4 regions of the Anoxybacillus sp. UARK-01 genome follow, and region 1 is predicted to be linked to each of the others. Evidence: riboswitches for the same ligand, from Rfam matches in the RefSeq annotation. Region 1 holds a riboswitch; each other region holds the start of a gene.

Region 1 (2,200 bases):
AAACGGTGCAATTAGAATTATTTACGAACATAATGGTGTTAGAGTTGCCGCTGAAGAACGAGGGAAAATCGTGATAGCTCCCATGCGATACTATTAGCAAAAGAGTAGGGTTCAGCGAATATTAGGAGGCAATGAAATGAGAAGGGATTATTATGAAAGAATTGAAAGAGCCGTCAAGTATATTCATGATCATTATGACGAGCCTATTCATCTTGATACATTAGCCAACGTTTCCCATTTTTCGAAATATCATTTTAATCGTATCTTCACTTCGGTTGTTGGAATGACACCGATGTCTTATGTGAAAAAAATTCGTCTGCAAAAGTCGGTGTATTACTTAACTGAAACGACTAAATCTATCTTGGAAATCTCCAATCTCTGTGGTTTTGGCTCCGTTTCAAATTTTAATGCTGCTTTTAAACAACATTTTCACATGGTTCCCAGTGACGTAAGAAAAAAACATCAAAATCGCAATATTTCATTAGATATAAGCAAGAATCAAGAAGAATGGTCTGCTCCGATACGTTATACTTACGCTAACCATCATTTATTAAGGAGAATATGGAGCATGAATATAACGATTAAAGAGCTTCCTGACTATGAAGTGGCTTTTGTTAGGCATGTGGGTAGCTATTTAGAAACGTATTATGCATGGAATCAATTAAACGAATGGGCAAACCGAAACGGATTGTATCCGCCAGAGCACGATTTTATTGGCATCTCATTGGATGATCCACTTGTTGTAGAAGAATTTGCTTGCCGCTATGATGCGTGTGTGACGCTGCCGACCGGTTTCAAGGGAGAGGAAGATCCCGATATTCAATATAAAACAATACCTGGCGGATTATATGCCTTATATCAGTTTTACGATACGATTGATAAATTAGCGATTGCGTATCAAAGTTTATTTGGACAGTGGTTGCCAAATAGTGAGTATGATGCGGATGATAGGCCGTGCCTGGAATTTTGTATGAATAATCCAGAAACAGATCCGGAAGGAAAGTGTAAAGTTCATTTATATGTCCCTATAAAAGAAAGGGGATCATCTAGCGGGGGCTAGGAATAGGACGAATGATCTGGCGACGATGGTCGATCGTAAAGAAGAAGTCCTTGTTATTTCGATGTTATAAATCCTGGTTTTTGGAAATTAAAAAATGGTTGTCATTTCCATAAAATAATGGTAGCATAGGAATAACTGAATAAGTCTTATCAAGAGTGAACGAGAGATCGGGCTCAATGACTTCACAGCAACCTGCGCTTGACGCAAGGTGCTCCTACCCGCAAAGCGCTTCGCTTTGAATGATAAGGACGGCTTCAAGCTCTTTTCGCGTCATTCATGGCGGAAAGAGCTTTTTATTTTGGCAGAGCCGTTTGTGACCATCCTTATTGAGAAAGGGGCGAGAATGATGAGCGAAACGATCCGCAGGTACATGGCGTGCCATATGAAAGCTGCTTCATTCGCTTTACATGTTGCCAACGGTGTGAAACGTCAGCTTCGTCAATGGGATTCTACAGCGATTTTTTACATTGATCACCATACGAACTTTTTTCTATTGTATGGGCAAGCATTTGGAAAACCGTTTCAACTGTTACTTACGTTGGCGGAAGTGGAAGTGTTCAAAGCAGAAGAGCCCTATGCGCTCGATCGTTACATTTGGCGGGAGCTAAGAGAGCAAGGGCTGCCGGTCGGGCAGATTGATTAAAAACGTTAGAAAAGAAAAAGGAGAGGGAGCTATGGAAGTCGAAATAGATGAGCATGCTGGTATTCGAGGAAAAGACATGGAAACGAATGTCAGCGGAATGAGATTGACTCAGCGAAATGGGCGGTTCTTGTCTCCTAAATGGCATGTCGCTATGCTCATTGATCCTTTCGAAACCTTTACCTTAGTGAGAGGGAGTGAAACAAGAAAAAGGACGGTTGCCATCGCTTAGGGTACCGCTCATGAGGAAAAACGGTAGGGCCTTTATTTTTTCTTCGGCACGAGCAGCAAATGGCCGGAATTCTCAAATCGGTAAAGTAAAAAGAGAAAAACAAGCGTCCCGATGTAAAGCGGGACCTTGTTTGGGATTTTCATGTTACGATCTTTGATTAGAGGGAACGATCGATATGATCTATTATTTTGTTGTTAATAAAATCTCAGGAAACGGAAAAGGGCTGAAAGTTTGGAAAAAGGTTGAAAAGCTGCTTCAAGAGAAGCAG
Region 2 (2,200 bases), on a different contig from region 1:
CCTGCGCTTGGGACGATTCTTGCGATTATTCTTTTCTCATTAGGACTAGGGATATGAACGAGGAGGAATGAAAAATGGTAGACGATCAAGTATTGTTCATAACAGGAGCGGCGCAAGGAATCGGCTTTGAAATCGCCAAATGCTTTGCTGAGCATGGCACGAAAGTCGTTCTTAGTGATATCAATGAAAGGGCTGTCCAAAAAGCAGCCGAATCGTTATGTGCACAAGGCTGGGATGCATGGGGACTGAAGTGTGATGTAACAAAAGAAGAGGAAATCAAACAAATGGTGGCTCAAACCGTTGCTCGTTATGGCCGGATTGACATTTTAGTGAATAACGCTGGGCTGCAGCATGTGGCGCCGATTGAAGAATTTCCTTCCGAATCGTTTGAGAAACTGATTCTCGTCATGCTTATCGCGCCGTTTTTTGCGATAAAGCATGTATTCCCCATCATGAAGCAGCAGCGTTATGGCCGGATTATCAATATGGCCTCGATTAACGGTTTGGTCGGCTTTGCCGGCAAAGCGGCGTATAATAGCGCGAAACATGGGGTCATTGGCCTAACCAAAGTAGCTGCTCTAGAAGGAGCCGCTCATGGTATTACAGTGAACGCTTTATGCCCGGGATATGTCGATACGCCGCTTGTACGCAACCAGCTGGCCGATTTGGCCGCAACACGCCGCGTGCCGCTTGAGCATGTATTAGAGGAAGTCATTTATCCGCTTGTGCCGCAGCAGCGCCTGCTGTCAACGAAAGAAGTGGCCGATTATGCGCTCTTTTTAGCAAGCGAAAAAGCAAAGGGAATTACCGGGCAGGCCGTTGTGATCGATGGAGGATATACCGCGCAGTAAAAAAAAGCTTGCAAATTATCAGAAAATCATGTAAATTGATAGAAAATCAGAAAATTCCATATCGTCGTTCATTCTTATCAAGAGAAGCGGAGGGAACTGGCCCAGTGAAGCTTCAGCAACCAGCCGATATCGGTCAGGTGCTAAATCCAGCGAATTGGTTTCAATTCGAAAGATAAGAAGAAGCGCTTTTGTTGATCTGTAAAAGTCTTCTTCTTAAAGAAGGCTTTTTTTATTGGAGGAAAGGAAGGAGAAAAAAGGATGGAAAAAGTAGAAACCTTACTGGCGCAGATTGGCAACAGAAGCGAGAAGCTGACAGGAACCGTCAATCCGCCTGTCTATTTTTCCACCGCTTATCGCCATGAGGGAATTGGCCAATCAACAGGATTTGATTACATCCGTACCGGAAACCCGACGCGCAAAATTGTAGAAGAAGCCATTGCTAAGCTTGAAGGAGGAGATCAAGGGTATGCATTCAGTTCGGGAATGGCGGCGATTCAGACGGTGCTTTCCCTGTTTGAAAGCGGTGATGAATTTTTAGTGTCTGCCGATTTATATGGAGGAACGTATCGGCTATTTGAAAGAGGCTGGAGAAAGTACGGCTTAGCGTTTCATTATGTTGACTTTCGCGACATACAATTAGTGGAGAAATCGATTTCGAAAAACACAAAGGCGATTTTTTTAGAAACGCCGACAAACCCGCTTATGCAGGAGACAGACATCGACGAGGTGGCGAAACTGGCCAAACGCCACGGGCTGCTTTTGATTGTGGATAATACGTTTTATACGCCTGTGATCCAGCAGCCGATTCGCCACGGAGCGGATCTCGTCATCCATAGCGCAACAAAATATTTAGGAGGCCATAATGATGTGCTCGCTGGTCTCGTCGTCGCAAAGGGTGAGCCTCTTTGTCAACGGCTGGCCGAGTATCACAACGCAATCGGCGCGGTCCTGTCGCCATTTGATGCATGGCTGTTGATTCGCGGCATGAAAACACTGGCGCTGCGAATGAGGCAGCATGAAGAAAATGCGCGGAGAATCAGCGAATTTTTGGCATCACACGAAGCGGTCACGGATGTGCTGTATCCAGGAAGAGGAGGCATGCTGTCCTTTCGCCTGCGTGAAGAGCGGTGGGTCAACCGCTTTTTGCAAAGCTTAAATGTCATTACATTCGCTGAAAGCTTAGGAGGAGTTGAAAGCTTTATTACATACCCGGCGACGCAAACACATGCCGATATCCCTGAAGAGATTCGGATTGCCAATGGGGTATGCAACCGCTTATTGCGCTTTTCTGTAGGCATTGAGCATGTGGAGGATTTAATCGCTGATTTGTCGCAGGCCTTGGAAAATAT
Region 3 (2,200 bases), on a different contig from region 1:
ACGGAACAGGAAACGTTTGTACAAATACATCTTCCTTCGTTAATTCATGGGCAATGCCACTTGCGTCTTCCTTGGCCAGAGCAACGTTTCCATATGGAGACGGGAACAAGGAAAAATCCGCCCCTGCCATGCGAACGAGCTTGCCAAGCAACAAAGGATGGCTTACACCGTAAAATTCCGACGGAGTCAACGCCCCGCTAAACGCCGGATGCGCCATAATCGGAATGGAAATCTCCTCATCCTCCCGCAATCCTTGCAATACGTCCAGTCCATACGCGAACACGTTGAACAGCAGCAAATCAGCGCCAAGCTCCACCGCTCGCTTCGCTTTCTCTTTTAACTCAAACGTTTTTCCCGAAAGATTCACCGCATAAAGCGTTCTATGCCCTGTCTCTTCATATACGTGCTGCAAGACTTTTTTTCCTGCCGCAATTCGCTTTTCGAATGGCGCCTGTTCATTTTCAAATAAAATTTCATCATCCTTGACAAGATCTACGCCTCCAAGCGCCTGCTGTCTCAGTTGCTCGGATAAATAGGACAAATCGCGCCCGATCACACCTTTAAAAATGCTCATTAACAGCGGGCGGTCATAAACATCCAGCTTTGCGCGAATTCCCTTAATGCCAAAGCGAGGACCAGGAAATGCTTTCTTTAGATCATCAGAAAACTCTAAATCTATCAGCTTAATCGTGCCATCTAATGACAATTTCCCAAACACCGTCGTCAAAACAGCGGGCAAATCGACGCTGAAGTTGGCGCTTGGGTAAGCGATCTTGACCATTCCCCGCTTCAAGCGTTTTCCGAAATATTGATTGGCACGTTCGCTTTCTTCAAGCGGTTGCACATGCACAACCGTTCCTTTATGTTTACGCAGTTGTTCTTTTTCCAAAAACGGCAATTCGGTCCATGAACCGATCGTTAAGCCAAGCGCGATTTTCTCCGCCTTTTTCTCCAAATCAGCCTCATCATAAAGCAGATACGTGGCGATGACTTGGCTCATTCTCATCCCTCCAATTCCAATAAAAAAACCTCTTCCATAAGAAGAGGCTTTGGTTTCAACTCTTCTTATCTCTCAGCGTAATGCTGCAAGAATTAGCACCGTGCTTAACGTTGGTTAAGTCGGTTGCCGGGCTTCATTGGGCTCGTCCCTCCACCTGCTCTTGATAAGAATGACAGCTTCTATTCATTTTTTTGAAATTTTCATTTTGCAAATTTAATTCGAATTATGACAGGGATCATGCAGATTGTCAATTATTTTTTTACCGCTTGCTGAAAAAGATTGAGCTTAGCGATGCGCCGTGCCGCTTCTGTCAAGCGTTCTTCGCTTGTCAACAGCCCGACGCGCACATATCCTTCCCCGTGCTCGCCAAATCCAATCCCAGGCGCCACCACAACATGCGCTTGCTCAAGCAATAAATCAGCAAAGCGCTCCGAAGTCCAGCCCTTTGGTACCGGCAGCCAAGCAAAAAAGGAGCCGGCTGGAGCACTTACGTTCCAACCAATTTCCTGTAAAGCTCCAATGAACGCATTGCGCCGTGATTCATACAACGCTACCAACTCCGTCACGCATTGCTGTGACTCAAGCAGCGCAACCGCTGCCGCTTCCTGAATCGCACCAAACAAGCTGACATATAAATGGTCTTGCAAAAGATTGATCGCAGCAATCACACTTTCATTGCCAATCGCAAAACCTACGCGCCAGCCAGCCATATTATACGTTTTGGAAAATGTATAAATTTCAATACCGACATCCTTGGCTCCTTCCGCCTGCAAAAAGCTGATCGGTTTTTGCCCGTCAAATCCAATCGCACCATAAGCAAAGTCATGGACAACGCAAATTCCATGCTTTTGTGCAAACGAAACGGTCTCTTGAAAAAACGAGTCTGTCGCTACAGCTCCCGTCGGGTTATTTGGATAATTTAAAAACATCAGCTTGGCTTTCTCAACCACCTTTTCATCCAATTGACGATAATCAGGCAAAAAGCCGTTTTCGCTATAAAGCGGCATCATTTCCATTTTTGCACGCGCTAATGCCACTCCCGACCAATAATCAGGGTATCCGGGATCCGGCACAAGCACAACATCGCCCGGATTTAATAAGCACTGCGGAATTTCCACAAGCCCTGCCTTTCCACCGAATAAGACAGCTACCTCTCTCTCAGGATCAACCGTAACGCCATATTCGCGCTGATAGAAAGCA
Region 4 (2,200 bases), on a different contig from region 1:
TTCGTAGCAAGCTGCCGGATTGTTTCCTCATCCGCCAAGTTAGCCAACAAGCGCCCTTTCCGATCTGTTTTTAACGAACAATATAACTGATCCCCTCGCTGTGGCCATAGTGACAAAAGAGGAGGCAAATCATCGCTAGACACAAGCACATCTTTTGATATGCCAATGTCAACAAAAACACCGAGCTTTGGAACAACATCAACCACCTCCACCCAATGATATGTATCCTTTGTTATTTTGGGTGATTTCATTGTAGCGCTCAACCGTCCTTGATGGTCGTGATATAAAAAGACATGGACCTCTTCTCCGATTGCAAGTGGACGGTCTATCTCCGTTTGATGAAGCAGCACTTCTTCCTGACCGCTCGCTAAAAACCAGCCAAACGGAACCTCCCGCTTTACGGTTAATGTTCTTATTTCTCCTGGTATAAGTTGTTTCATGGATGCATCTTCCTTTTTATTGTTTATCATGCTACATTTTACTATAATAAAAACAAAATGACCAAATTTTACTGGAGGTAATATATGTCGAAAGAAAGCTCATTTGATATCGTATCCAAAGTAGATTTATCTGAAGTTACTAACGCCATTCATATCGCCATGAAGGAGATTCAAAACCGCTACGATTTCAAGGGAAGCAAAAGTGACATTTCCTTAGAAAAAGACGAACTGATCCTCGTTTCCGACGATGAATTCAAACTTGAGCAATTGAAAGATGTATTAATCGGCAAACTGATTAAGCGCGGGGTCTCTATCAAAAATATTCAATACGGAAAAATAGAACCAGCCTCAGGAGGAACGGTCCGTCAACGTGCCAGCCTTGTTCAAGGAATTGACAAAGATCATGCGAAAAAAATTAATACGATTATTAAAAACACAGGCTTAAAAGTAAAAAGCCAAGTTCAAGAAGATCAAATCCGCGTCAGCGGCAAAAGCAAAGATGATCTGCAAAAAGTGATCACAGCGATCCGTGAAGCTGATTTGCCGATTGATGTACAATTTGTCAACTATCGATAGGGGTTTGTGCGCTTCGTCTTAACAGCCTAATTCGGAGGAATTAGGCTGTTTTTATAACCAAAATGCGAACTATAGATTTCCTGGCGTAAGTCCACAAACTTTGCCTGATCGTCGCCTTTTGAGCGCTGATCCGTTCCATCTAAAAAATAATCAAAATTTGCAGTTGAATATTTTCTAAAAATTATTTAAATTATAAATAACGCATTGATTGAAAATTGCATACTCATTTTTCTTATCAAGAGAGAGGGAGGGACTGGCCCTGTGAACTCTCAGCAACCTGACTGTATGTCAAGGTGCTAATTCCAGACAGGCTTGATGCTTGGAAGATAAGAAGGAGCAACCCAAAGTCTTCTTCTTATTTTTAGAAGGCTTTTTTTATTTTTTAAGAAGACGAAGGAGTGATACGCATGGGATTTTTAGAAGAATTGCAGAAACGAATCATCATCGCCGATGGGGCGATGGGAACTTTATTATACTCCCATGGAATTGACCGATGTTTTGAAGAATTGAATCTCTCCAAACCAGAAGATATTATCCATATTCATGAAGCTTATCTTGACGCTGGCGCAGAAGTCATTCAAACCAATACATATGGCGCAAACTATATGAAGCTAGCACGCTATGGATTGGAGGACGATGTAAAAGAAATCAACCGCGCAGCTGTAAAGCTAGCGAAACAAGCGGCCTCAGGCCGTGCCTATGTTCTTGGAACCATCGGCGGTCTTCGCACATTCAAGAAAAGCGCCATCACTCTTGAAGAAGTGAAACGGACGTTTCGGGAGCAGTTGTACGTGCTTTTGCACGAAGAAGTAGATGGAATTCTGCTTGAAACCTATTACGACTTAGAGGAGCTTCAAACGGTGCTCGCCATCGCCCGAAAAGAAACAACATTACCGATTATCGCCCATGTGACCCTTCACGGTGTTGGCGTGCTGCAAGACGGGACTCCGCTCAGCGATGCGCTTTCCCAATTGGAACAATTGGGGGCCGATGTAGTTGGATTAAACTGCCATCTTGGTCCGTATCATATGATTCGTTCTCTTGAAGCCGTGCCGCTTCCCAGCACCGCATTCCTTTCCGCTTATCCGAATGCTAGCCTTCCGGATTATCGCGACGGCCGCCTTGTTTATGAAACGAACGCCGAATATTTTAAGGAAACGGCTCTCTCCTTTCGCGAACAAGGC

What was found. A riboswitch is a leader RNA that binds a small molecule or an ion and turns the genes downstream of it on or off. The one in region 1 is predicted to bind S-adenosylmethionine.
Region 2: it holds a riboswitch for S-adenosylmethionine, as region 1 does, so the genes downstream of both, B6A27_RS05765 (methionine biosynthesis PLP-dependent protein) here and B6A27_RS08395 (hypothetical protein) in region 1, are expected to answer to the same signal.
Region 3: it holds a riboswitch for S-adenosylmethionine, as region 1 does, so the genes downstream of both, mtnW (2,3-diketo-5-methylthiopentyl-1-phosphate enolase) here and B6A27_RS08395 (hypothetical protein) in region 1, are expected to answer to the same signal.
Region 4: it holds a riboswitch for S-adenosylmethionine, as region 1 does, so the genes downstream of both, B6A27_RS05270 (bifunctional homocysteine S-methyltransferase/methylenetetrahydrofolate reductase) here and B6A27_RS08395 (hypothetical protein) in region 1, are expected to answer to the same signal.

What each region holds. Positions count from the first base shown of each region.
Region 1 covers NZ_NASY01000038.1:1,562-3,761, forward strand. Annotated here, with positions in the region: gene B6A27_RS08385 (hypothetical protein) at 1-97, shown strand, start outside; gene B6A27_RS08390 (AraC family transcriptional regulator) at 137-1,060, shown strand; SAM riboswitch class I at 1,204-1,309, shown strand; gene B6A27_RS08395 (hypothetical protein) at 1,359-1,703, shown strand; gene B6A27_RS08400 (hypothetical protein) at 1,735-1,932, shown strand; gene B6A27_RS08405 (diacylglycerol/lipid kinase family protein) at 2,108-2,200, shown strand, end outside.
Region 2 covers NZ_NASY01000031.1:258,835-261,034, forward strand. Annotated here, with positions in the region: gene B6A27_RS05755 (GntP family permease) at 1-57, shown strand, start outside; gene B6A27_RS05760 (3-hydroxybutyrate dehydrogenase) at 75-851, shown strand; SAM riboswitch class I at 923-1,030, shown strand; gene B6A27_RS05765 (methionine biosynthesis PLP-dependent protein) at 1,110-2,200, shown strand, end outside.
Region 3 covers NZ_NASY01000057.1:26,620-28,819, reverse strand. Annotated here, with positions in the region: gene mtnW (2,3-diketo-5-methylthiopentyl-1-phosphate enolase) at 1-1,000, opposite strand, end outside; SAM riboswitch class I at 1,063-1,170, opposite strand; gene B6A27_RS17840 (pyridoxal phosphate-dependent aminotransferase) at 1,252-2,200, opposite strand, start outside.
Region 4 covers NZ_NASY01000031.1:167,564-169,763, reverse strand. Annotated here, with positions in the region: gene B6A27_RS05280 (CvfB family protein) at 1-440, opposite strand, end outside; gene B6A27_RS05275 (YajQ family cyclic di-GMP-binding protein) at 525-1,016, shown strand; SAM riboswitch class I at 1,246-1,349, shown strand; gene B6A27_RS05270 (bifunctional homocysteine S-methyltransferase/methylenetetrahydrofolate reductase) at 1,424-2,200, shown strand, end outside.